DNA from 3 places in the Pigmentiphaga sp. GD03639 genome. Region 2 is predicted to be linked to each of the others. Evidence: predicted binding sites of a transcription regulator. Region 2 holds the regulator's gene; each other region holds the start of a gene.
The links. Region 2 encodes FNR, which switches genes on or off when oxygen is low (the NO sensors DNR and NnrR bind a similar motif). Its sites were predicted from a motif close to TTGATNNNNATCAA; they were not measured.
Positions count from the first base shown of each region.

Region 1: N5K27_RS18115 (3-hydroxybenzoate 6-monooxygenase) is a predicted target of FNR. The motif match lies at 1,949-1,962, and genes of this name have one in related genera.
Region 3: cydD (thiol reductant ABC exporter subunit CydD) is a predicted target of FNR. The motif match lies at 2,291-2,304, and genes of this name have one in related genera.

Region 1 is NZ_JAOCLR010000017.1:89,905-96,806, forward strand. Features, by position in the region: gene N5K27_RS18110 (PepSY-associated TM helix domain-containing protein) at 1-549, opposite strand, end outside; gene N5K27_RS18115 (3-hydroxybenzoate 6-monooxygenase) at 657-1,859, opposite strand; gene N5K27_RS18120 (LysR family transcriptional regulator) at 1,971-2,918, shown strand; gene N5K27_RS18125 (2Fe-2S iron-sulfur cluster-binding protein) at 2,872-3,186, opposite strand; gene N5K27_RS18130 (ATP-binding protein) at 3,375-5,075, shown strand; gene N5K27_RS18135 (cystathionine gamma-synthase family protein) at 5,072-6,304, opposite strand; gene N5K27_RS18140 (LysR family transcriptional regulator) at 6,338-6,902, opposite strand, start outside.
Region 2 is NZ_JAOCLR010000004.1:191,235-198,136, reverse strand. Features, by position in the region: gene N5K27_RS06295 (response regulator) at 1-682, shown strand, start outside; gene N5K27_RS06290 (LysR family transcriptional regulator) at 766-1,662, shown strand; gene fnr (fumarate/nitrate reduction transcriptional regulator Fnr) at 1,712-2,437, shown strand; gene N5K27_RS06280 (SapC family protein) at 2,448-3,179, shown strand; gene N5K27_RS06275 (LysR family transcriptional regulator) at 3,192-4,151, opposite strand; gene N5K27_RS06270 (tripartite tricarboxylate transporter substrate binding protein) at 4,207-5,193, opposite strand; gene N5K27_RS06265 (2,4'-dihydroxyacetophenone dioxygenase family protein) at 5,318-5,830, opposite strand; gene N5K27_RS06260 (IlvD/Edd family dehydratase) at 5,827-6,902, opposite strand, start outside.
Region 3 is NZ_JAOCLR010000024.1:28,327-35,228, forward strand. Features, by position in the region: gene egtD (L-histidine N(alpha)-methyltransferase) at 1-838, opposite strand, end outside; gene N5K27_RS21380 (NAD(P)-dependent oxidoreductase) at 1,157-1,768, shown strand; gene N5K27_RS21385 (hypothetical protein) at 1,907-2,218, shown strand; gene cydD (thiol reductant ABC exporter subunit CydD) at 2,433-4,094, shown strand; gene N5K27_RS21395 (ATP-binding cassette domain-containing protein) at 4,091-5,776, shown strand; gene N5K27_RS21400 (cytochrome ubiquinol oxidase subunit I) at 5,793-6,902, shown strand, end outside.

The DNA of each region.
Region 1 (6,902 bases), on a different contig from region 2:
GGCGCGCCACGAGGGGAAGGACAGGTAGAGCGCGACGAAGCAGTCCAGGAACCAGGCGATGCTGACCAGCCCCATGAACCACATACCCAGTTCCACGCCCTTCACGTCGGGCAGGTGCATGGTGTAGTGCAGCTTGTACAGGAAAGGCAGCAGGTTCTCGCGGCTGAGCGAGATCGCACCCCATTCGCGCCGGCCCTGGACGTCGCCGGTGACCGGATCCAGCGCGACCTGGTTGAAGTCCAGCGGGAAGGCCTTGCCGGTGGCCGGGTCGATGCGGCCGGTGACGGAGACCAGCAGGGCGTGGCCGGGCTCGACCTCCAGCGGGCTGAAGGTGACCATCAGGCGCGGATCCTCGGCTTCCAGCCTGGCGATCAGGGTCTCGACCGGCAGCGGCTCGCCCTGCGTGGCGGGCTCGAACAGCTGCGGGTTCAGCCACGCGTCGAGCTCGTGGTCCCACGAGATGAAGGCGCCGGTCAGCCCGGCGATGAACAGGAAGGCGGCGACGCCCAGGCCCAACCAGCGGTGCAGCAGGACTCCGAATTTGCGCAACATGAGGCTAAGGTCGCGCCTGTGGAGAGGCCGCGATTCCCGGAATGTTGAAATTCCAGGAATGATAACGCGAATTAGTATTATTTGATGTATCGGCGGCCGGTCGGTTACACCAAGGGTTTCAGGCAGGTCTCCACGCGCCAGCCGTACAGCCACTGCATCGCGTCGTAGTACTGATCCTGGGTGCGGCCCACCCACAGCGAGTTGCGCACCAGGCGCTCGACGCCCTTGGCGTGGTAGAGCGTGCCCATGGCGCGGGTGGACAGCACCACGCGCGCGGTGCGGGTGATGCGGGAGTTCTCGTACAGCCGGAACGCCGCTTCCAGGTCGCCGCGGGCATGGCGCACCGCCGCGCCCAGCGTGGCGGCATCTTCCAGTGCCATGCAGGCGCCCTGTGCCAGGTACTGGGTCATGGGATGGGCGGCGTCGCCCAGCACCGTGGCGCGGCCCTGGCCCCAGCGCGGCTGCGGGTCGCGGTCGGCGGTGGCCCAGCGCTTCCAGGACGTGGGACGGTGCAGCATCTGGTGCGGACGGGGATGGATGCCCTCGAAGTAGGACAGCACTTCCTCCTTGCTGCCCTCGCGCACGCCCCAGACCTCGGGCTCGCGGCTGTGGAAGGTGACCACCAGGTTGTACTGGTGTCCGTTGCGCAGCGGATAGTGCACCAGGTGGCAGTTCGGGCCGGCCCACACCACCGGGGCGTTGATCTTGAGGTCGTCGGGCATGTCGGCCTCGTCCACCACGGCGCGGTAGACCACGTGGCCGGTCACCCGGGCCTCGTCGCCGATCAGCGTGTCGCGTATCACCGACTTCACGCCGTCGGCGCCCACCACGGCATCGGCCGTATGGCGGCCGCCCTGGTCGTCCACCACCGTGGCCTGGCCGTCGCCCAGTTCCAGGGCCTGCACGCGGGTGGAGGTCTTGAAGCGGATCAGCGGATGGACCTGCACCGCTTCCAGGATGGACAGGTGGATGTCGGCACGGTGGATGACGGCGTAGGGATTGCCGAAGCGCGCACGGAACGCCTCGCCCACCTCGAAGCCGCCGACCTCGGTGGCGTCGACCGCGTCCATCATGATCAGGCGCTCGGTGAAGACTGCGCGGCGCCGCGCGGCCTCGCCCACGCCCAGCGCGTCCAGCGCGGCGAAGGCGTTGGGGCCGAGCTGGATGCCGGCGCCGATCTCGCCTATGGTCGGGCTCTGCTCCAGCAGTTCGACCGACACGCCTTCCCTGGCCAGGGCCAGCGCGGCGGCCAGGCCGCCTATGCCGCCGCCCACCACGATGGCGGTCGCTTGGGTTCCGGTACTCATGGTGTCTCCTCGCGTGAAATCTGGCGCCATGTTAGTAAGCGGGTGCGCTTGACTCCATGGAGCGGTATCGATACGCTGGATCGAATTTATCGATATGGATCAATAAGAAAATTGGAGAATATCGATACGAAGCTGCTGCGCGTGTTCGACGAGATCCGCCGCACCGGCAGCGTCTCGGCCGCTGCCGAGCGCATGGGCATGAGCCAGTCGACGATGAGTTTTTTCCTGGCGAAACTGCGCGAACTGTTCGACGATCCGCTGTTCGTGCGCACCACCTCGGGCATGGAGCCCACGGCGCGCGCGCTGGAACTCGAAGGCCGCGTGGCCGCCGCGCTGGCCGCGATGCAGGCGCTGCTCGAGCCTGCCGTCTTCCTGCCGGCGGCCTCCGATCGCGTCTTCCGCCTGTGCATGACGGACATCAGCCACATCGTGCTGCTGCCGCGCATCGTCAACCGCCTGCGCGACGTGGCGCCCGCCGTGCGCATCGAGATCTTCCGTATCGGGCCCGACACCCCGGCGCGCATGGAAAGCGGCGAAGCCGACCTGTCCATAGGCTTCATGCCGCAGCTGGATGCCGGCTTCTACCGCCAGCGGCTGTTCGAGCAGGACTTCGTGTGCGTGGCGGGACCGCGCCATCCGCGCATCGGCCGCACCTTCACGCGTGCCGATTTCGCCCGCGAAGGCCACGTCGACGTCTCGCCCTCGACCACCAGCCAGTTGATCGTGGAGCAGGCCATCCGCCGTGCCGGGCTGGAGCGGCAGGTGGTGCTGCGGCTGCCCAGCTACCTGGGCCTGGCGGCAATCATCGCGCAGACCGACTTCGTCGCCACGGTGCCGAGCCTCCTGGGCGGGATCGTGGCGCGGCAGGAAGGGCTGCGCGTGCACGCGCCCCCCATTCCGATCGAGCGCTATGCGGTCAATCAGTACTGGCACGCGCGCTTCCACCGCGATCCCGGCCACGCCTGGCTGCGCCAGACCCTGGCCGAGCTGTTCATGGATACGGGCGTGGGCGTCAGCCCGCCGCGTCGGCGGTCTTCTCGGCGTGCGGGTTCACCATGACGATGGGCGAGGTGGCCACCGCCACGCAGGGCAGGATGAAGCCTTCCTGCTTTTCCTGCGCGCTCAGGCCCGGCCATTCGACCAGATAGCGGACGCTGCCGCTTTCCATGCGCGAAAAACAGGTCCGGCAGGTGCCGTTGCGGCAGATGGTGGGCAGCCGTATCCCGGCGCGCCGCGCGGCCTGGAACAGGCTCTCGTCCTCGCCGGCGGCGAAGGTCCATTGCTGCGGATCGAGGGTGACGGAATGGGTATCGGTGGGAGCGTTCACGGCGGATGGCGCAGGGCGGGGCGAGGCCCGATGGGCGGGATGCTAGCATCCCCGGCGCGGCCCGGCCGCCGGGCCGCGCCGGACTCACAAGGGTCATGCCTTGAAACACATGCTCCCCGAGGAGGCCACGCGCGCACGGGTACACTTCGCCATCGATGGCCAACCAGCGGATGGGAGCAACGACGCGTATGCAGCCGTGGGATATCGCGTCCTACAGGTTCCGGGGCCAGCGCCGCCTGGACGACCAGGCCGCCGCTGACGCCTTGCGGCGCAGCGAGGACCGCTACCGGCAATTGTTCGAATCCATCGACCAGGGATTCTGCGTCCTGCAGATGATCTTCGACAACGGCAAGCCGGTCGATTATCGCTTCCTTGAGATCAATCCCGCCTTCGAGGCCCACACCGGCCTGCGCCATGCGCTGGGCAAGCGCATGCGGGAGCTGTCTCCCGACCACGAGGAACACTGGTACCAGATCTATGGCGACGTCGCGCTGACCGGCCAGCCGGCGCGCTTCGAACATCATGCCGAAACGCTGGAGCGCTGGTTCGACGTCTATGCGTTCCGCCTGGGGGAACCCGACGAGGCGACCGTCGCCGTGCTGTTCAGCGACATCACCGAGCGCTACGTCATGGAAGCACAGCGCGAGCAGTTGCTGGAGGCCGAGCGCGCCGCCCGGCACGACGCCGAGGCCGCCACCCGCATGAAGGACGAATTCCTGGCCACGCTGTCGCACGAACTGCGCACGCCGCTGTCGGTCATCATCGGCTGGAGCCAGCTGCTGCTCAAGCGGGCGCCCGACAACGAGCAATTGCGCAAGGGCCTCTCGACCATATTGCAAAGCGCCCGCACCCAGGCCACGCTGATTTCCGACATGCTCGACATGAGCGCGATCTTCCTGGGCAAGATCAAGCTCGACCTGGAACCCCTGGATGGCTTCGAGCAGGTTGCGCGGGTCGTGCAGTCCAGCGAGCCGTCCATGCAGAGCAAGGGGATACGGCTGGAATTCCAGCACAGCTTCGAGGTTTGCCTGGTCCTGGCGGACCCCGCGCGATTGCAACAAATCTTTTGGAACCTGCTGTCCAACGCGATCAAGTTCACGCCGCCCAACGGCCGGATCAGCATCGCGGCTCGCCGTACCGATACGCGGTTCGAGATCTCGGTGGCCGACAGCGGCGTGGGCATCGAGCCCGATTTCCTGCCCCACCTGTTCGACCGCTTCCGCCAGGCCGACGGTTCGACCTCGCGGCGCTACGGCGGCCTGGGGCTGGGCCTGTCCATCGTCAAGCAGCTGGTGGAAATGCACGGCGGCGAAGTGTGGGCCGAGAGCGAGGGCATGAACCGCGGCGCCTGCTTCACGGTCAGCCTGCCCGTGTACCGGTCGCCGCTCATCGCTTCCGAGACCGGCGACATCCAGGGCGAGAAGGGGGACCTGCTGCATGCCGACAGCCTGGCGGGCCAGCTCATCCTGGCCGTGGAGGACCAGCCGGACATGCTGGAGTACCTGACCCACCTGCTGCGCGAGTACGGCGCCGAGGTCACGGGCGTGACCTCGGCCTACGCCGCGCTCGAGGAACTGGCCGAGCGCGGGGCCGGTTTCTATTCCGCGCTGGTGGCCGACATAGGCATGCCGGGCATGGATGGCTATCAGTTGATCGAGTCGGTGCGCAAGGGCATGGGCCTGGACGGCGCGGCCTTGCGCGCGGTGGCGGTGACCGCCCTGGCGCGCGAGGATGACCGCAGGCGGGCGCTCGCAAGCGGTTTCCAGGCCCACGTGACCAAGCCCTACCGGGCCGCGACGCTGATCGCGGCGATACGCGGCGTGAACGAAGACGCCGCGGGCCAGCGGCCCGTTCCTGGCGAGCCTCCTTTTAGCGGGACCAGGCCCTAGACGGCGTCGCAGGCCTGGGCGAAGTCGCCCAGCAGGTCCTCGGGATCCTCGATGCCGACCGAAACGCGTATCAGCGAATCGGCGATGTCCATCTCCCGCCGCCGCTCGGGGCCCATTTCCCAATAGATGGTCTGTGCCACCGGGATGGCCAGCGTGCGGTTGTCGCCCAGGTGGGTGGCCGAGATGACCACGCGCAACTGGTTCTGGAAATGCACCGGATCGATTCCGTCCAGCAGCTCGAAGGCCAGCAAGGCGCCGCCGCGCTTGAACAGGGCGCGCGCGCGCTCGTGCTGCGGGTGGTCGGGCAGGCTGGGGTGATAGACGCGCTTGACCTTGGGATGGGCGGCCAGTTGCGCGGCCAGCGCGGCGGCGGTCGAGCAGGCGCGCTCCATGCGCAGGCTGAGGGTCTCGGCGCCGGCCGCGATGCGGTGGGCGGCCTCCGAACCCAGGGTGGCGCCCATGTCGCGCAGGCCCTTCTTCTTGATCTGCTGCAGGCCCTGCATGGCCGGCTTGGTGTTGCGGTACGACGGGCTGATGTTGGGATAGGCGGTCCAGTCGAACAGCCCGGTGTCCGTGACCGCGCCGCCCAGCGCGTTGCCGTGGCCGCAGATGTACTTGGTGAGCGAGTTGATGCTCAGGTCGGCCTGGACCGCCTTGGGACGGAACAGGTAGGGCGAGGTCATGGTGTTGTCGACCACGTACAGCACGCCGCGGGCCTTGCACAGCACGCCGATCTCGGCCAGCGCGGCCACCTGCGTGCGGGGATTGGCGATGGTCTCGACGAACACCAGGCGGGTGTTGGGGCGCAGCGCCCGCTCGACGTTGGCGGCGTCGGTGGCATCGACGAAGTCGATTTCCACGCCCAGCCCCTTCATCGTCGCGAACAGGCTGTTGGTATTGCCGAACAGGAAGCCGCTGGAGACCACGTGGTCGCCTTCGCGCAGCAGAGTGGTCAGCACCGCGGCGATGGCGGCCATGCCGGTCGAGAAGGAGACGGTGCCGATGCCGTCCTCCATCTCGGTGATCTTGGCCTCGAGCGCGGCGGTGGTGGGGTTGCCCTGGCGGCCGTACGAGTATCCCGGATTGCGGCCCTGGAACACGTCGACCAGGGTTTGCGCGTCGCCATAGCCGAAGGCGGAGGCGGTGTGCATGGGTTTGTGCAGGGCGCCATGCTCGACCGAGCCGCGGCGGTCGCTATGCAGGATGCGGGTGGTGAAGCCTTCGGACATGATCTGGACTGGGACTATCTAGGGAGGGGGCCGTCATTTTAATCCTTGCCCGTCACGCGGCGGGCGGCGCGCAGGGATCCCGGCGCCCAGTTGCCCCAGCTTCTCCTGCACCACCTGCCCGAGCGCCCGGGTAAGCGCGGCGGCGGCATCCGGCCGGGGCACGTTGCGGCGGTAAACGGCCGAGAAGTCCAGCGATATCGTAGGGGTGAAGGGGCGGATGGCGACCTTGGGCGTGTGGTGGCCGATGACGGCGATGGGATCGATGACCGCGATCCCTATCCCGCGGCTCACATAGCCGATCACCGAGGACGAGTGCATGGTCTCGACGCGGATGTTGGGCCGTACCCCGGCCGCCAGCATCGCATTGTTGAGCTGGATGCGCTGGCGGCTCGCCTGGCCCAGCGCGACGAAGTCCTGGCCGTCGAGATCGTTGACCGTGACCCGTTTCTTGCGCGCGAGAGGATGGGCGGCAGGCATGACGCAGACCGCCTGGGTCGAGGGAAAGGGGTCGTGTTCCAGTCCGCTCGGATCGGGCGGCAGCGTGCCGAACACGATGTCCAGCTGCGCGTGGAGCAGCATGGAAACGAGGTTGATCGAG
Region 2 (6,902 bases):
ACGCGTGACCGTGTATCAGCCGATACCCGGCAAGATCGCCGTCGACGTCTCGGACACCGGCATCGGGATTCCCCCGCAGGCGCTCAAGCGCATCTTCGACGCCTTCGACCAGGGCGAGGAAGATGCCGCCCAGTCGCGCGGCGGCCTGGGGCTGGGGCTGGCCATCGCCAGTTCCCTGGCGCAGCGCCATGGCGGCACCCTGAGCGTGCGCAGCGACGGCCAGGGCAAGGGCACGACCTTCACGCTGACGCTGGACGATCCGGCCAGCGGGGCTCCGGACGCCCCGGTCGAGCAAGCGCAGCCAGTCTCCGCGCCGCTGGTCCGCCCCGCCAGCATCCTGCTGGTGGAGGACAACGTCGATACCGCCGAAGCCATGCAGTTCCTGCTGAGCGAATACGGCTACGAGGTCGAGGTCGCGGAAAACGTGGCGGCAGCCTGCCGCTGCGTCGACGCCAAGCGCTACGACGTCCTGGTCAGCGACATGGGACTGCCCGACGGCGATGGCATCGACGTGCTGCGGCACTATGCCCCCCAGCCCGACCAGATCGCGGTCGCGCTCACGGGCTACGGCATGGAGTCCGACGTGCGCCGCTGCCTGGATGCCGGGTTCGCCTTTCACCTGACCAAGCCGCTGGATATCGATCAGTTGATCCGCGTCCTGCAACGCGAACCTCAGGGTTGATGCGCCGGCCCCTCCGGTTTTTAAGAATAGGCTAAAATCGGGCGCAAATTATTTACTAATTTGCATAAATCGCCCGGCCTCCCATGGACCGCTTCAAGCAGATCGAATCCTTCGTCTCGGCCGTCGTGCGCGGAAGCCTGTCGGCCGCGGCACGCAGCGAAGGAGTCGCTCCCGCCGTCATCGGCAGGCGCATCGACGCGCTGGAAGCCAGGCTGGGCGTCAAGCTGCTGATCCGTACCACGCGCAAGATCTCGCTCAGCGCCGAGGGCACGGAATTCTTCGAGGAATGCCAGCAGATCCTGCAGTCGCTCGAGAACGCCGAAAACAGCGTGGCGGCGGGCGGCGAACATCCCAAGGGGCACTTCCGCGTCACGGCCCCGGGCGGATTCGGCCGGCGCCACGTGGCGCCCCTGCTGCCCCGGCTGCTGGACGCCTATCCCGGCATCACGGTGACGCTGGACCTGAGCGACCGGCTGGTGGACCTGGTCAACGAAGGCTATGACTGCGCCATCCGGATCGGCGATCTGGCCGACTCCAGCATGGTCAGCGTGCGCCTGGCCGACAACCGCCGGATGGTGGTCGCCTCGCCCGCCTACCTGCGCCGGCACGGCACGCCCGAACACCCCGCCGACCTGGCGCGCCACAACTGCCTGTCCTTCGGCACCGGCGTCAACCAGGCACGCGGCTGGCTCTTCACCATCGATGGCAAGACGACGCCGCAGCGCATATCGGGTACGCTGGAATGCACCGACGGCGCCGTGCTCCATGCCTGGACTCTGGACGGGCGGGGACTGGCATGGCGATCGCTGTGGGAAATCGAGGACGACCTGAAGGAAGGCCGCCTGGTGACGGTGCTGGACCAGTTCGCCGCGCCCCCCAACGCCATCTATGCCGTGTATCCTCAGCGCAAGCACCTGCCGCTGCGCGTCCGGGTATTCATCGACATGCTGCGGCAGAGCTACGCCAAGCGCCTGCCTTAGGGCAGACGCCGCCCAGGCCGCTGCGGCCGGCCCAGAACAAAGACCAGCCATGACCAAACGCATTCCGCTTACCCTCGACTCCATACGCTGCTCGACCTGCGGGCTGGGGCAGTTCTGCCTGCCCGTCGGCATGGCCGCCGAGGATGCCGGGCGAATGGACGAACTGGTGCAGCAGCGCGTGCGGCTCGCCCGGGGCGAATCCCTCTTTCGCTTCGAGGACGGCCTGGACGCCGTCTATGGCATCCGCTTCGGCACCCTGAAGACCTATCTGGAACTGGCGGACGGCCGCCAGCAGATCACCGGCTTTCACCTGCCCGGCGAAATCGTCGGGCTGGACGGACTGGGCCGCAACAGCCATGCTTCGACCGCCATCGCGCTGGAAGACAGCGAGGTCTGCGTGATCCCGGTGCGCGACCTGTCCTCGCTGGCCAACCACCTGCCCTCGCTGCAACGCCAGCTCATGCGGCTGATGAGTCGCGAGATCGAACAAGACCAGCAGATGCTGCTGTCCCTGGGTACCATGCGCGCCGAGGAACGGCTGGCCGTCTTCCTGGTCAGCCTGTCGGAGCGCCTGGCCGCGCGCGGCTATTCCTCGTCCGCGTTCGTGCTGCGTATGAGCCGCGAGGAAATCGGCAACTTCCTGGGACTGACCCTCGAGACCGTCAGCCGTCTGTTCTCGCGTTTCGCCAAGTCCGGCGTGCTGCGCATCCAGCAGAAGCAGGTCGAGATCGTGGACATGGCGGCGCTGCGGCGCCTGGCCGGCCCCCATTGCTAGCAGGATACCGATGACCACCTCTCCCCAGGCGGGCGCCAACGCCCCCATGTTCGCCCAGGCCCGCGCGCTGGACCCGCAACGGCATGCCCACCTGCGGCTCGACCGCCAGGCCGGCTACGCCTTCTCGCGCGGCCAGACCGCCGTGCCGCTGGTGGCGACGGAGTTCGCGATGGCGGCGCGGGACCTGCCCATCGTGTTCGCCGGCGAAGAACAGATGCCCATGGCGGTACTGGGCCTGCGCAGCGCGCAGAACCTCCTGGTGGATGCCGCCGGGCGGTGGCGGCCCAACCGCTACATTCCCGCCCATTTGCGGCGCTATCCGTTCATCCTGCAGGAAGACCCGGCCAGCCAGCGCTACGCGCTGTGCGTGGACGAGGATGCCGCCCACCTGCGCAGTGCCGCCGACGACGCCCAGCCCCTGTTCGAGGATGGCCAACCCTCTCCTGTCGTCGGGGAAATGCTGCAATTCCTGGGGGAACTCCAGGCCGGGCTCGCGATGACCCGCGACTACGTCGCGGCCCTGCGGGCCGAGAACCTGCTGATCCCGCGCCAGGTGGCCGTGGACCTGCAAGGCGGCGAGCGCGTCACGCTGGACGGCTTCCTGGTGGTGGACGAGACCCGCTTCGACCAGTTGCCCGACGCCACGGTCACCGCGTGGATGCGCAAGGGCTGGCTGGCCATGACCTACTTCCATCTGCAATCGCGGCTGAACTGGGGCCACCTGGTCGCGCTGGCGCAATAGCCGCGCGGCCGTTCATGCCGCCTCGGGACACGCCGGCGGCGTCGGGCCGGCCCCCACCTTGCGCAGGCTGGCGCCTATGTGCAGGTCGGCGATCTGCCGGCGCAGCCAGGTATTGGCGCTGTCGTGGTGGTAGCGCGCATGCCAGAACTGGCGGATGTGGGTATGCGGGGTCTGGAAGGGCAGCCGCGACCAGGTCGCTCCGGCGGCATCGTCGGTAATGGCCTGGGCGATGACCTCGGGCACCGTGACGATCAGGTCCGTCTGCGCCAGGATCTTGGGCAGCACCAGGTAGTTGGGCACGCGCAGCGCCACTTCGCGCCGGTGCCCCTGCTTGCCCAGCTCCTTCTCTATCTGCAGGTCGGTCTTGTTGGCCGTGACCACCAGGTGCCGCGCCGCGAGGTACTCGTCCAGCGTGATCGCCTCGCCCGCCTTGAGGAAACCGCTGCCCATCACGCAGACGTGCTGGTCGACGAACAGGCCCTGCTGGTAGAAACCGCTTTGCAGCTCCTGCAGGTTGCCGACGGCGAGATCGGCGTCGCCGCTTTCCAGGGCCGCCCGGTAGTGTTCCCTGCTCAGGCTGCTGACCTCCAGGCTGATGCCCGGCGCGGACGACTTGAAGCGCGCCACGAGCTGCGGCAACACCAGGAACTGGGAAAAATCGGACATCAGGAGCGTGAAGCTGCGCTGGCTGGAGCCCGGATCGAATCCGCTGGCCTGCTCGAAGCCATTGCGCACCAGTTCCAACGCCCGCAGCACGCTGCCCGCCAGCTCGGACGCGTACGAAGTGGGCTCCATGCCGCCCTGCGTGCGAACGAACAGCGGGTCGTTGCATTGGTTGCGCAAGCGCAGCAGGGCATTGCTCATGGACGGCTGGGACAGTCCGACGCGTTCCCCCGCGCGAGTCACGTTGCGCTCGAGATAGAGCGCCTCGAATACCAGCAGGAGATTCAGGTCGAGCTTGTTGATGTCCATGGCAGCATGACTATATCCGCCGGGTCCCGAATAGACAATGCACGGCCAGGCGGCCCTACTGGCCGAACTCCAGCGCCACCTTGGAGCGCTTGGCGATGGCGTCCCAGCGCGCCAGTTCGGACTGGTTCACCCGCGCGAATTCCACCGAATCCAGCGGCCGCGGCTCGAACGCGGCCGCTTCCAGCCTGGCCGTCATGTCGGGTTGGCGCAGCCCTTCGGCGATGTCCCGCCCCAATTGCTCGACGATGGCCGCCGGCATCTTCGCCGGGCCATAGATGCCCAGCCAGCTGGTGACGACGAAGTCCTGCACGCCCGCCTCGGCCATGGTGGGCACGTCGGGCAACTGCTTGATGCGATACGAACTGGTCACCGCCAGCGCGCGCAGCTTGCCGCTCTTGAGCAGGGGCATCACCGGCGGCAGGTTGGAGAAGCAGAAATCGAGATTGCCGTTCACCGTATCGACCAGCGCTTCGTTGCTGCCCTTGTAGGGGACGTGCATGAGGTCGATTCCCGCGGTCGAGGCGAACAGTTCGCTGGTCAGGTGCACCGAGGTGCCCAGTCCGTTCGAACCGTAGCTGAGCGGCTTGGACGAACGCTTGGCATACGCGATCAGCTCGCGCACCGAGGTGGCGGGATGTTGCTGCGGCACGACCAGGATGTTGACGAATTCCGCGACCTGGGCAATGGGCACGAAGGACCGCACCACGTCCAGGGGCAGGTTGCGCACCGTGACGGGCGGAATCACGTTGCCGCCCAGGCCGCCGGTGATGAGCGTGTAGCCGTCGGGTGGCAGGCCGGCGACGTACTGCTGGCCGATGATGCCGCTGGCCCCGGCGCGGTTCTCGATGACCACGGGCTGGCCGTACTTGCGGGTCAGCACCTCGCCCACCAGGCGGGCGGCGACGTCGGTCACGCCCCCCGGCGGATACTGCACCACGATGCGCACGGGACGGGAAGGATATTTGTCCTGGGCGTGCAGCGCCCGCGCCCACGGCAGGGCCACCACGCCGCCCGCCGCCTTCAATGCTGTTCGACGATCCATAGTGCCTCGATACGATACGAAGAGAACGACGCGGCGCGGGATGGATTTTCCGCCGCTATTTATACTACAAATAAATACTACTTATTGACGCCCCGGACAGGAATTCATGCAAACCCTAGGACGGCTAGCGGATGAACTGCCGCACGTAGTCCTCGCCCAGTCCGACTTCCCGATAGTGGCGCCTGCACATCTCGATCTTGCTGAACACATCCTCGTAGCCGATTTGCATGCCGCGCTCGTCCAGGTAGACCATGGCGCCGCTGACGTTGAAGAAGGTGATCATTTCGTCGTCCTTGCCATCCGCGTCCACCGTCAAGGTATGGATCTCGCCCGGCGGCTCGAACACGAAGCGGCCGGCCGAGGCCACCCAATCGTGTTCCAGGTAGCGCCAGGATCCCTTGATGACGTAGCCGAACACCGGCGCGGGATGGATGTGCCGGCTCAGGACGCCCGAGCGCCGCACCCGCAGCAGGTTGCACCAGCCGCCCCCCAGGGTGTTGAAGAACAGCGGACGGAACCAGACGTTGGGCGCCTGCGGCACCCATACGCGCTCGTCGTCGGGGATGGCGTCGATCGCGATCTCGGGCAGGATGCCGGGCAACTGGGCCAGGGGTTGGGCAAACACGGTTCCGGTCATGCGGGGTCTCCTTGCCGGCCGCCGCCGGCATCGTCGGGGCGCGCCGGCGCGCGCAGGAAGTCGAAGTCGCAGCCGTGCTCGGCCTGCATCACGTGCCGCTGGTACAGCCATCGGTAGCCGCGCTGCGCGGCCGGCCGCGCGGACGTCCATGCGGCGCGGCGGCGTTCCAGCTCGGCCTCGTCCACCAGCAGGTCGATCGCGCGGCGCGCAACCGACAGGCGGATCAGGTCGCCGTTCCTGACCAGGGCCAGCGGACCGCCTGCCGCGGCTTCCGGCGAAACGTGCAGCACCACCGTGCCGTACGCGGTACCGCTCATCCGCGCGTCCGAGATGCGCACCATGTCGCGCACGCCCTGTCGCGCCAGCTTGGCCGGGATGGGGATGTAGCCCGCTTCGGGCATGGCCGCCGCCAGCGGTCCGGCGTTGCGCAGCACCAGCACGTCGTCGGGCCGCACGTCCAGGTCCTCGGCATCGAGCCGCTCGGCCATGTCTTCCAGCGTATCGAACACCACCGCCCTGCCGGTGTGCTCGAACAGCGCCTCGTCCGCCGCGGCGCGCTTGATCAGCGCGCCATTGGGCGCGAGCGAGCCGGACAGGGCCAGCAGCCCGCCCTCGGGCTTGAGCGGTTCGGCGCGCGGCCGGATCACCGCGCGGTCCACCCAGGCGTCGCCCTGCTCGTCCAGCAGTTCGCCTACCGTGCGGCCGGTCACGGTCAGGCAGTCCAGGTGCAGCAGGTCGCGCAACTCGCGCAGGATGGCCTGCACGCCGCCGGCCGCGTACAGGTCTTCCATGTAGTGCGAGCCCGTGGGCTTGAGGTCGACCAGTACCGGCGTCTCTTCCGACAACCGGTTCAGCCGCGCGGCGTCCACCGGCAGCCCGAGCCTCCCGGCGATCGCCGTCAGGTGCAGGACCGCATTGGTCGAACCGCTGATCGCCAGCAGCACGCGCAGCGCGTTGTCCACCGACTTGCCGGTCACGATGGCATCGGGCCTCAGGCCTTCCCGCGCCAGGCGGACCGCCTGCGCGCCCGTGGCCTCGGCGGCCCGCAAGCGGTCGGCGTGGACCGCCGGGA
Region 3 (6,902 bases), on a different contig from region 2:
CCGACGTCCCCCAGCGTACGCGCTGCCGCTGCCGGGCCCGCAGCCGCATCTCGATACGGCCGTGGCCATCGTCGAAGCGCGACTCATGGTCGAACTCGGCCGGCTGGAAGTCGCTGCCCAGCACCCGGTTGCATACGCGCAGCACGTTGCGGTTGAATGCCGCCGTCACGCCCAGGTCGTCGGCATAGGCGCGCTCCATCACGCGCCTGTCCTTGCGCAGGTCGGCGCTGATCAACAGACTGCCGCGCGGACCGGCCTGGCGGCAGATCGCGGCCATCAGCGCGACGGCTCGCTCCGGATCGAAGTTGCCGATGGACGATCCGGGGTAGAAAAACACCGGCGGATGCTCCTCGATATCGACCAGGTGGCGGCGCAGGTCCAGGTCGCCCGAGAAGTCCGCCTCCACGGCCACGCAGGCGATCTGGGGGAATTTGCGCCCCAGCGCCGCCACCTCGTGCCGCAGGCAGTCGGCGGCGATGTCCACGCCCAGATATCGGCAGGCGTCCACGTGGGCCAGCCAGGAACGGGACTTCGCGCAATCTCCGCAGCCCAGGTCCACCCACTGGATGCGGCGCGGCAGGGACCGGGCGATGGCCGGACGATGGGCCTCGAAGATGGCCCGCTCGGTGCGGGTCGGGTAGTACTCCTCGAGTTCGCAGATGGCGTTGAACAGGACGCACCCTTGCGCGTCGTAAAGAAACTTCGGATCGATATGGGCCTGCGCATCCCGCAGGCCGGCGGCCAGTTCCGCCGCGCGATTGTCAAGCGGCGCCGTATCGGCGCGCCGCCCGGGGGACGGCGCGCCTTCCATCGAAAAGGCGGTGTCGTTCCCGGCCATTCTGTGCGCGGGACCTCGAAGCATGGTGGTCAATATGGGCTCCTTGGGGGACAGCGGCAGAGTGTCCGCCCCGGGCCGTAGCAAGCGCAATGCCCGGCCGCGGCCGTCGGACATGGGCCCTATCTATACGCTTGTCGCTTCCCGGGGAACAGGAATGGGATGTAACCCTTGCCTACGACGCTGCGAAAGGAGCCCGCATTTGACCGTAAACCGAAACAAACTATGGCGGCCACCCCTGTTTTTCCCTCATGGGACAGCCCCTAAGCTGATGGCTGTCGCGACGGTTTCCCTCCGTCCCCTCACTATCAAGGAGTTTCCATGAACATCGCCATCCTCGGCGCCACCGGCAACGTCGGCAGCCGCCTCGTCAACGAAGCCCTGGCCCGCGGCCACCACGTCACCGCCCTCGCCCGCCACGCCTCGAAGCTCGCCGCACGCCCCGGCCTGGAGACCCTGGACGTCGACCTGGCCGACGGCGCGAAGCTGGCCGACGCCCTGCGCGGCAAGGACGCGGTCATCAGCAGTGTGCGCTTCGCCACCTCGCCTCTGGCCGCCGTCCTCGGCCCCGTCAGGCAGGCCGGCGTGCGGCGACTGCTGGTAGTGGGCGGCGCCGGCAGCCTGGAGGTGGCTCCCGGAATCGCGCTGGTGGACACGCCGACGTTCCCGGCCGAGTACAAGCCCGAGGCGCTGGCCGGGCGTGACTGGCTGAACGCCCTGCGGACCGAGAAGGACCTGGATTGGACGTTCCTGTCGCCCTCGGCGCTGTTCACGCCGGGCGAGCGCACGGGCACGTTCCGCCTGGGCGGCGATACGCTGCTGACCGCGGCGGACGGCCGCAGCTGGATCTCCATGGAAGACTTCGCCATCGCGATGCTGGACGAAGTGGAAAAGCCCGCGCATACGGGGCGGCGCTTCACCGTCGGATACTGATGGCGTCGCGGCGGGGCAACGCGAACCGCGACGCCCGCCCCGGGGCCGTTACATGTAGCGACGATTGCAACAGCCCGCACAAACCGCCGGCCGGAAATCGCCCCTACAGTCGGACTATCGCAGTTTCGGAGAATCTGTATGAAACGGCTGGCAATGGCAGGGCTGATGGCCGCGGCCCTCTTGGCCGTCAGCGCGACGGCCCAGGCCCGCGTGAGCGTATCCATAGGCATCGGTATACCAGGTATCGTCTATGGCCCGCCACCGGTCTACGTGGCCCCCGCGCCGGTCTACGTGCCCCCGCCTCCCCCCGTCATGGTGATCCCCGGGCCGGTCGGCTACGTGCCCTACGACCCGTACTGGCGGGAAAGGCGCTGGGAACAGGAGCGGCGCTGGGAGCGCGAGCGCTACCGCGAAGAGCGCCACTACCGGCGCCACGGCTACCGCGATTGAACGACGGCCCCTAGACGGGGCCGTTTCTTTTTGCCGCCGGCCGCCCCCGAAGGCGCGACCGAATGTCGCGACTTGACGTAGATCATTGTCACGTACGGCCGAGCACTGATACCTTAGGCGTAGCCCAACGTACAACGGGAGTACGCCCCTGTCCCGCCCCGCCTGCGCGCGCTCCGGCGACGCGCTTCGCCCCTCCCCCGGCGACTGGCTGCAACTGGCCGGATCGCTGACGTGGCTGGCCCAGGCCGGCATCCTGGCCGCGGCGGTGCAGCGCATGGCGGCGGATCCCGGCGACGTGGCCGCAGGCCTGGTGTCCGCCGCGGCCTTCCTGCTTGCCGGCGCCCTGCGCGCGGCGTGCGATGCGTGGGGAACGCGCCTGAGCTTCCAGGTCGCAAGGAGCCGCCTGTCGGCGCTGCGTGCCGCCGCGGTCGACGCGCTGGCAAGCGGTTCCCCGCTGGACAAGCGCCGCCCCGCCGCCGGCCACGCGGCCAGCGTGCTGGCCGAACAGGCCGATGCCGCGCTGCCCTACCTGGCCCGCTATCCCGCCATCCAGTTGAAGATACTGGTCGTGCCGCTGGCCATCCTGGCGGCCGTCGCGCCGCTGTCGTGGGTCGCGGCGCTGGTCCTGCTGGCCTCGGCCCCGCTGATCCCGGTCTTCATGGCGCTGGTGGGCTGGCGCGCCCAGCGCGCCAGCCAGGCCCACCTGGCGGAGATGGGCACGCTGAACGCCTTCCTGCTGGATCGCCTGCGCGGGCTGGCCACGCTGCGTGCGCTGGACGCCGTCGACGCCACCACCGGACGGCTGGCATACGTTGCACAAACACTGCATACGCGTACCATGGCGGTACTGCGCATCGCCTTCCTGTCCTCGGCGGTGCTGGAATTGTTTTCCGCCATCGGGGTCGCCATGGTCGCGGTCTACGTAGGATTCCACCTGCTGGGCACCTTGCCCTTCGGCACCTGGGGCAGTCCGCTCTCCCTCGGCCAGGGGCTCTTCGTCCTGCTGCTGGCCCCCAGTTTCTTCGAACCGCTGCGCGACCTTTCCACGGCCTGGCATGACCGGGCCGCGGGCCGGGCGGCGCTGGAGGCGCTGCGGGCGCTCGCCGCCGCGCCCACGAAGCTGGTGGGCGGCATCCTCCCCTTGCCCTCGCCGGACGACGCGCCCGCCCGTCGCCCTCCCCCCGCCGTCGAACTCGTCCAATTGCGCTTCGCGCACGCCGATTCGGCGCCACCGGTCATCGACGGCCTGGACCTGCGCGTGGCCCCGGGCGAGCGGGTAGCCATCGTCGGACCGAGCGGCGCGGGCAAGTCGACGCTGCTGGCGTTGATCGCCGGCCTCGTGCCGGCCCAGTCCGGCGCCGTCCTCATCGACGGCGTGGCGCTGGATGACCAGAACGCGCCGCGTCTGCGGGCACGCATGGCCTGGATAGGGCAGAAGCCGCATGTCTTTGCCGGTACGCTGGCCGCCAACGTCGCCCTGGGCCGCCCGGACGTGGACCCGCGGGCGGTGGACCGCGCCCTGCGGGCCGCGACCCTGGAGCTGCTCGCGGGACGCGAAGCTGGACGCCCGCTGGGCGAAGCCGGCACCGGCCTGTCCGGCGGAGAATGCCTGCGCCTGGCAATGGCCAGGGCAGTCGCCGCGCCCGGCAGCGACCTGTGGCTGGCCGACGAACCCACCGCCCACCTGGACGCCGCCACGGCCCGGGAGCTGACCCGCCGGCTGCTGGCGCAGTCCGCGGGCAAGACCCTGATCGTCGCCACGCACGACCCCGAACTGGCCTCGCGCATGGACCGGGTGATCGACCTGGCCCCCCCGCGCGCGGCGCCGGCCGGCATGGACCTGGCCGCGCTGGACGTCATGGAGGCCGCGTCATGAAGGCCTCCATTGGCGCCGTCTTGCGGCTGTTCTTCGCCGGCCGGCGGCGCCTGTTGTGGAGCGGCATCGCGCTGGCCGCGCTGACGGTCTTCGCCGGCATGGGGCTGCTGGGCCTGTCCGGATGGTTCATCACCGCCACCGCGCTGGCAGGACTGGCCGCCGGCACCGCCCTGGCGTTCGACGTGTTCACTCCCGGCGCCGGCATACGGCTGCTGGCCCTGGTCCGCACGGCGGCCCGCTATGGCGAGCGGGTCGTCACCCACGATGCGGCGCTGGCGGTCATCGCCGCGCTGCGTCCCCGGCTGTTCGCGGGCTGGGCCCGGCCCGAGGCCGCGCGCAAGCTGCTCGCCCGGCCGGCCCGGCTGCTGTTCCGCCTGACCGCCGACGCCGACGCGCTGGACGCGCTGTACCTGCGCGTGCTGGTTCCCGCCGGGGCCGCCTGTGCCGCCATCGCGCTGGCCGGCGTCACGCTGGGCGTGATCAGCCTGCCGCTGGGCCTGGCAATGGCCGGCTGGCTGCTGGCCGCCGGCGCCGGCATACTGGCCTGGACCATGCGCCGCAGCCGCCGCGCCGCCTGCCGCCGCGCCCATGCGCTCGAAGCCCTGCGTGCGCAGGCCATCGACCTCGTCTCCGGCCAGACCGAACTGGCCATGGCCGGCCAATTGGCGCAGCGATGCCGGCTGCTGGCACGGACCGAACACCGGCTGGCCGCCGCCGACGACACCATCAACCGCGCCGACACGCAAGGCGGGTTCCTGCAGGCCATGGCGGGCACGCTTGCCATGGGCGCCACGCTGGCGGCCTGTGTCCTGCTGGTGGCCGGCTCGGCCATCGGCGCCCCCGTGGCGGCGCTGGCGCTGCTGCTCGTGCTGGCAAGCGCCGAACCGCTCACGCCGCTGCGGCGGGGAATCCTGGAGCTGGGCCGCACCCTCTTGGCCATCCGCCGCCTGGCGCCAAGACTGGACGCACCCGCCGCGCCCCCGCCCCGCGCCGCCTCCGGCGACATCCGGCTCGAACACGCCAGCCTGGGCCACGAAAGCCGGCCCGGCCTGCCCGCCGGCCTGGCACTGGCGGATGTCACGCTCGTGGTCCGGCCCGGCGAGCGAGTCGCGGTGGTCGGCCCCAGCGGCGCGGGCAAGTCGACGCTGCTGGCCCTGGTGGCGGGCGAACGGCTGCCCTCCGGCGGGCGGGTCCAGGCCCCCGCCTCCTGTCTGCTGACCCAGCGCACCGAGCTGTTCCAGGACAGCGTGCGCGACAACCTGCGCCTGGCCCGCCCCGATGCCAGCGACGACGAGCTGTGGGCCGCGCTGCGGGCCGCGGGCCTGGACCAGGCCATCGCCGCCCTGCCCGCCGGCCTGGATACGCGGCTGGGCGAAGGCGGCCTGGGGCTGTCCGCCGGACAGGCACGCCGGCTCGCGCTGGCGCGGCTGTTCCTGCGCCCCACGCGGCTGTGGCTGCTGGACGAACCCACGGAAGGGCTGGACGCGCCGACCGCGCGCGACGTGGTCGACCGATTGGCCGGACAGGCCCATGGCCGGACCCTTCTCATCGCCACCCATATCAGGCGGGAGGCCGCCCTGGCGGACCGCATCGTCGTGCTGGCCGCCGGCATCGTGGCCGCCGACCTGCGCCGCGGCACTCCCGCCTTCGATCATCAACTTCACACCCTGCGCCCGGACTGAGGAGGAAGCTGGCACCATGGACCTCGACATCGTTTCACTCTCGCGCCTGCAGTTCGCATTGACGGCGCTCTACCACTTCCTTTTCGTCCCGCTCACGCTGGGCCTGTCGGTCGTCATCGCCATCATGGAGACGGTCTACGTCATGACCGGGCGCAAGATCTGGCGGCAGATGACCAAATTCTGGGGCACGCTGTTCGGCATCAACTTCGTGCTGGGCGTGGCCACCGGCCTGGTGATGGAGTTCCAGTTCGGCATGAACTGGAGCTACTACAGCCACTACGTCGGCGACATCTTCGGCGCGCCGCTGGCGCTGGAAGGCCTGATGGCCTTCTTCCTGGAAGCGACCTTCGTCGGCCTGTTCTTCTTCGGCTGGAACAAGCTGTCGCGCGTCGGCCACCTGGTGGCGACCTGGTGCGTGGCGCTGGGATCGAACTTCTCGGCGCTGTGGATCCTGATCGCCAACGGGTGGATGCAGAACCCCGTCGGCTCGGCCTTCAATCCCGAGACCATGCGCATGGAAGTCAGCGACTTCTTCGCCGTCCTGACGAACCCGGTGGCACAGGCCAAGTTCGTCCACACGGTATCGGCCGGCTACGTGACCGCCTCGGTGTTCGTGCTGGGCGTATCGGCCTGGTACCTGCTGAAGGGCCGGCACATCGACGTGGCCAAGCGCTCGATGACGGTGGCCGCCTCGTTCGGGCTGGCCTCGGCGCTGTCGGTGGTGGTCCTGGGCGACGAAAGCGGCTACCTGTCGACCGAGCACCAGAAGATGAAGCTGGCCGCCATCGAAGGCATGTGGGAAACCGAGCCCGCGCCCGCTCCCTTCACCATCGTCGGCATCCCCGACCAGCAGGCGCGCGAGACCCACTACGCCATCCGCATCCCGGCCGTCATGGGCCTGATCGGCACGCGCTCGCTCACCACCGAGATCCCCGGCATCACCACGCTGGTCGACCACGCACGGGACCGCATACGCAGCGGCATCGTGGCCTTCGACGCCTTGCAGCGCATACGCGCGGCGGGAAGCTCCGCCGCCATCGCGCCTGCCGACCGCGACGCGTTCGAGGAGCACGGCCGCGACCTCGGCTACGCCCTGCTGCTCAAGCGCTACCTGGACGACCCGCGC